Regions from separate parts of the Rheinheimera sp. WS51 genome, predicted to be linked through region 2. Evidence: predicted binding sites of a transcription regulator. Region 2 holds the regulator's gene; the other holds the start of a gene.
What was found. The regulator LexA, encoded in region 2, represses DNA repair genes until DNA is damaged. The targets are predictions, from matches to a motif close to TACTGTNNATATNNACAGTA.
Positions count from the first base shown of each region.

Region 1: a site for LexA is predicted at 1,488-1,507, ahead of umuD (translesion error-prone DNA polymerase V autoproteolytic subunit). Genes of this name have one in related genera too.

Region 1 covers NZ_JBOTRC010000013.1:316-3,532, reverse strand. Annotated here, with positions in the region: gene umuC (translesion error-prone DNA polymerase V subunit UmuC) at 1-1,037, opposite strand, end outside; gene umuD (translesion error-prone DNA polymerase V autoproteolytic subunit) at 1,048-1,476, opposite strand; gene ACRCA4_RS12785 (cytochrome P450) at 1,759-2,913, shown strand; gene ACRCA4_RS12780 (hypothetical protein) at 3,125-3,217, shown strand, end outside.
Region 2 covers NZ_JBOTRC010000010.1:63,813-67,029, reverse strand. Annotated here, with positions in the region: gene plsB (glycerol-3-phosphate 1-O-acyltransferase PlsB) at 1-1,021, opposite strand, end outside; gene lexA (transcriptional repressor LexA) at 1,159-1,776, shown strand; gene coxB (cytochrome c oxidase subunit II) at 2,077-3,217, shown strand, end outside.

The DNA of each region.
Region 1 (3,217 bases), on a different contig from region 2:
GCTTTGGCATAGCTAAAATTAGCTAACCATAAGCTCTCTAATAATTGCATAGCTGCATTTAAAAAAACTCGCGTGTCACTGCTTGGCATTTCTAACGCCATGCTTTTGCTATTACTTAATATATTGTTGGCTGGATTAAAGGCGCTTGTACGAATAAAAACCGTTAAAAATTTAGCTTGCTGCTGTTGTTGTCTTAGCTTTTTACAGGCGATATTGACATATTCACTAATGGCTTGCTGCATATGCTCTTTTTCAGTGATGCGTTTACCAAAAGAGCGACTACTTATAATTTGTTGTTTGCTGGGAATAACCTGCTCTAATTGAATGCAAGACTCGCCATTAAGTTCACGTACTGTGCGCTCAACGACTATAGAGAAATGCTGACGAATAAAGTTTGGATCAGCATCCGCCAGTTGTAGCGCGCTAGTAATGCCTAACTGCGCTAAGCGTGAACTTAACTTGCGGCCAATACCCCAAACTTCATTTACGGGTACTAAAGCAAGGAGCTTACGCTGCCTAAGCTTGTCGGTTAAGTCGACAACACCTTGTGTTTTGGGCCACTTTTTAGCAGCATAATTGGCCAGTTTAGCTAAGGTTTTAGTTGGCGCTATGCCAACGCAAACGCTAATGCCAATCCAGTTTTGTATGTTCTCACGCAACATAAGGCCAAAGTCATTTAAGCTCTGTAATGACTCAATGCCGGTTAAATCTAAAAAAGCTTCATCAATAGAATACACTTCAACAGCTGGCGCTAAGCTTTCTAGGGTATTCATTACTCGCTGTGAGATATCGGCATACAAGGCATAATTAGAAGAAAACGCGACAACACCATGCTGGCGCATTTTTGCTTGAGCCTGAAATAATGGCACACCCATTTTAATGCCTAATTGTTTTGCTTCTTTTGAACGCGCAACAATGCAGCCATCGTTATTTGATAGTACAACAACAGGTGTGTTAGCTAAGTCGGGTCGGAACAACTTTTCACAGCTAGCATAAAAGTTATTACAGTCGACTAAAGCAAAAATAGCTGGGGTCATGTCTTTTTTATTATCGTTTTATTTGCCTGATCACGTTGGTTACAACGCCAAAAATATTTAGTTCATCCTCTTCATTAAAACAAATAGGTGGATAGTTTTTATTTCTGGCTATAAGCTGTAACCTGGGTTTAGTGCTAAGCTGTTTTACTGTGAATTCACCGCTAACTGCGGCCACAATAATATCGCCATGCTGGGCTTTTAATGCACGATCAACCACTAATACATCATCTTCAACAATACCGGCCTCTATCATTGAGTCACCCTCAACACGAACAAAAAAAGTCGCATTAGGATGGCGAATGCATAGTTCATTTAAATCTAAGGTACGTTCAATATAGTCCTGAGCCGGCGAGGGGAAGCCTGCTTGAATTTTACTGCTAAAAAAAGGGATGGTTAATTTGCTTTGGCTGTCTGCATTAGCCATAAATATAGCGGACATAAATACCTCTAACATGTATATTTGTACAGTATAATGAATTTTGTGAATTTCACCAAATTTAGTTATTAAATTGAGAGCTTTAATTAGGGTTTATTATTGAGTTAATATTGAATTATTATTCGGTTTATAGTCGAAAAGAGTGAAAGAGAAGTAGTTCAAGTTAACAATTCAGAGGTATAGCAACTGGTTAGTTGATGATGTAATTTACGACATATATCAATTAAGGCAAACGTTTAGCGGTACTCTCTTATTAATACACATTGTTAATGCAACGGAGCTAATATGACTGATCATATGCCGGATGACTTATCTATTGTCGGACGCGATTTGCGCGCTTATACCGATGAATTAAGACCTAAATATCCTATTGTCAAAAATATGCTAGGTGAATGGGTGCTACTTAGGCATGCTGATGTTGTTGCTGCAGCTAAAGACCATCAACGTTTTTCTAGCCATGTCTCCCGCTATTTACAAATACCTAATGGTCTAGATGGTGAGCAGCATACAAAATACCGACAGGTTATAGACAAGTACCTAACTAAAACAGCACTCACACCTTTTGTTGCCGTGTTTGAGCAAGTTGCTAATGCTTTAGTAGCAAGCTTACCTCAAAACCAAGTAATAGATGCGGTACATGATATAGGGGCTACCTTTGCTGTACGAGCACAATGCGCTTGGTTAGGATGGCCTGTTGAGTTAGAGCCTAGATTACTGCAATGGATGGCCGATAATCATGCCGCTACACGTTCAGGTGATTATAATAACATGGCTGAAGTTGCTGCCGATTTTGATGAAATTGTCCGCTCAGTTATTGTACCGCGCCGTGCAAAAAGTAACATTCAACAAGATATTGAACTAAATGATGTCACCAGTCGGCTTTGCCAAGAAACAGTCGATGGCAGGCTGCTGACTGAAGCTGAATTAGTGTCTATTTTACGTAATTGGACTGGCGGCGATCTGGGCTCTATCGCACTTTGTGTGGGTGTTATTGTAGCTTATATAGCTCAGCATCCAGAGTGTATAAAACAATTAGTTACCGCAAAAGATGCAGAGGTAGAAGCGTTTATTAATGAAATATTACGTTTAGACAATCCTTTTGTCTCTAACCGCCGCATCACAACCTGTCCAGTTAACATAGCCGGCCAGCAAATTCCAGCAGGCGCTAAAATAAAGCTAAATTGGACATCGGCTAACCGTGATGAAACCGTTTTTAATCATAATAAATTTGATGCCAAAAGCCATGCTGCAAATAATTTAGTTTATGGTATTGGTAAACATATTTGCCCAGGTCAGTTATTAGCAACATGGCAGTTACGTATAGCTCTGCAAGCTTTACTGGCGGGTATTAATCGCATTGACTTTGTTACCGAACAACCATTAGAGAGAGAAGTGGCGCCTGTGGGCGGCTATTATAAAGTACCAATAATTTTGGCATAAATAATAAAGTTTAAATACACTAAAATATAAAAAAACTCTACACTTGTCCTGTACACTATTGATAACTAACTATTTCAGTACTTTAATTAATTTTAACTACAAATTATCCACATAGTATAAAACCCTGCTTTAATTAGGTAACTACTAGCCGATGCAAATGGCGGTCTAACTTAGAAAATAGCCGCAACAGATTTATCTTAGCGAGGTAACAATGAAAAAAAGTATTCTAGCCCTATCATTAGCAGCAGTTTTAGTGCCTAGTGCTGTGTTGGCAAACACGACAATTAATGGTTTTGCATCGGTT
Region 2 (3,217 bases):
CAGGCCAAAAGTTAAGATTAATTCCAGCCGCAATATGCGGTGGAACTAAGCCTTGTTGGTAAATAACGTAGCTAAGTAATAGGTAGTCCATATGGCTACGATGGCAGGGAACATAAACAATTTCGTGACCTTTTTGGGCTAAATCACGCAACACATCGGCATTGTGAACTTTTATTCCTGTGTATAGTTTATTCCATAACCAATTTAATACTCTATCCGCCACTCTTAGCGTGGATGAACGATAATCTGCGGCAATTTCTAGTAATAATTTATGCGCATTTTTTTGTGCTTGAACCAGAGAAATGTGTTTTGACTTTGCCTCTTCAGCAATGGCTTTTTTTAAAGCCGGTGCCGCCAGTAAAGAATTAAACAATTGGCTACGATTAACGAGTTTAGGGCCATTGGCCGCTAAACGTTGCCGGTAAAAGTGAAATCGTGACATCCGTAATAGCTTACGTGATGTATCGTCATCGGCGCCAAACTGAGCAGCCATTTGTTGTAAAGACAAAGCCGGAATAAACCGAACTAACGAATGACGACCAGAAACTAACACAATGAGTAACTTTGCCAGCCAGTTTGGCGCGTGCGCTTCACCGAGTAACCATTTGATACTATTCTCCTTGCCGGGTGCTCGGCCCCATAAAATTGACACAGGGATAATTTGTGCATTTAAGGTTGGGTTTTTCAGGTGCGCTTCTAACAAAGCTAAAGCCTGTTGATGGGCTGAAGTTTTACCGCGCTTTAATACTAAAGAATGAGGTTTTTCTAAAAATAAGGTGCGAAAGTGTTTTACACCATCTAGTACAACATAAGATGCTGGGTCGGGTAGTTGTAACTGCTTGCAAACGTGTTGTAATGCCGCTAAATCAGAACCCGACTCAGTAGGGCAAATATAAAAGACCGGTTGGCTAGTATCTAGTTGCAGCTCAGAAACCGGTTGTTCAGGAACAACTTTGTACTTCAGCAGCGGGCGTAAAGGCCACTTTAATAAGGCTGCAAACAATTTTACCGAGCGAAACATAATGATCCTATCCTCAAAAAAACCGGTGCGTAGCATACCACGTCGCGGCTTAAGCTTAAATTAGCATTAACTCAGATGCTTGCAATTGTACCTTGCCTGTATATACTAACAGTATCAACTGTACAGGTAACCAGCATATGAGACCACTTACGCCGCGACAGGCTGAAATATTACAACTGATCAAAGATTATCAGATTAAAACCGGCATGCCGCCAACACGTGCTGAAATAGCTCAGCAACTAGGCTTTAAATCTGCTAATGCAGCAGAAGAACATTTAAAAGCCCTAGCTAAAAAAGGGGCAATAGAAATGTTGCCAGGAACCTCTCGCGGTATTCGGTTAATTGATAATGATGAACCTGAACAACTGGGTTTACCTTTAGTGGGGAAGGTCGCGGCAGGCCAGCCTATACTCGCGGCTGAGCATGTACAACAGCATTATCAAGTTGATGCTAATATGTTTAAACCTTGTGCTGATTTTTTACTGCAAGTTGAAGGCATGAGTATGCAAGATATTGGCATACTGGATGGCGACTTATTAGCGGTTCATAAAACGAATCAGGTTGAAGCTGGGCAAGTTATTGTTGCACGTGTTGATGACGAAGTTACAGTGAAACGATTCAAACGCGATGGACACACCGTATTTTTATCGCCAGAGAACGATGATTTTTCCGTGATCAAGGTAGATTTACGACAACAGCATTTTGCCATTGAAGGTTTGGCTGTAGGCGTTATTCGTAAAGGCGGTTGGCTGTAAAATGTACTAAGCTCAACAGCTTATTTTTTAAAGGCACTGGTCTGACCTTAATGGTTTGCCGGTGCTTTTTTCGTTTTTGGGTTTACAGTTTGCATTCTATGAACAATTCTTAGTCTGCATAAGATTAAAAATAATTTAATCAATGTGGTTTCAGCGCTAGCCTCGAAACCTGAAAGTAAAATAATAATAATGTACTGATGAAACTGAAAACATAGATTCGGTGTGGGAATATAATAGCCGTGTAGTGCTGTGAACTTGGTTTCTGCAGTTTGCTTTGCAAAATGACAGAGGAGAAGTCCAGTGACGAAACCGAGTAGGCTTCGTTGGTCGCTGCCAGCTTTGCTATGCACAGCGTCAGTTAATGCTACAACAATGCCCTTAAATATGACTCAGGGTGTGTCTGATATTAGTCAGCAGGTTTATAACCTGCATATGACGATATTTTGGATTTGTTGTGGTATTGGCGTGGTTGTGTTTAGCTTGATGTTTTGGTCTATTTTTCGGCACCGAAAATCGCGCGGCGTAACACCAGCACAATTTCATGAAAGCACCAAAGTTGAAATAATTTGGACCGCAATACCGGTTGTTATTTTAATTCTAATGGCAATCCCTGCCACTAAGACACTTATTGCTATGGAAGATACCACTGAGGCGGATATCACCGTGTTAATAACGGGTTCGCAGTGGAAATGGCACTATCAGTTTTTAGATCATGATGTTGCTTACTACTCGTTACTTGCTACGCCCAAAGAGCAAATTAATAATCGCTTTAATAAAGAGCAAAATTACTTACTCGAGGTCGACAGACCGTTAGTTATTCCTACTAATAAAAAAGTCCGTTTTTTAATGACTTCTGATGATGTTATTCATTCTTGGTGGATGCCTGCTTTTGCTATTAAAAAAGACGCTAACCCTGGTTTTATCAATGAAACTTGGACTCGGGTTGAAGAGCCCGGTATCTATCGTGGCCAATGTGCTGAGCTTTGCGGTAAAGATCATGGTTTTATGCCTATTGTGGTTATAGCTAAAACACCTGAAGATTTTGCCGCTTGGGTGGCACAAGAAGAGAAGCGTAATGCTGATGCCAGAGCTGAAGAGCAGGCTTTATTAGCAATGAATATGTCAAAAGATGAATTAATGACTGTTGGCGAGCGGACTTATAATGGTCATTGCTCTGTTTGCCATCAAACATCAGGTGAAGGTTTGCCAGGTGTGTTCCCTGCATTAAAAGGCAGTGCAATGGTACTAAAAGATAAAGCAGCTCATATTAATATGGTACTGCATGGTAGTAGTGGCACAGCAATGCAGGCGTTTGCTAAGCAGTTAAGCTTAAAAGAAATTGCTGCGGTAATTACCTATGAGCGAAATGCGTGGGGTAATAATACGGGTGACTTAGTACAAGCTGCAGATGTACATGCAGTCTTAAATGGCAAAGGGGATG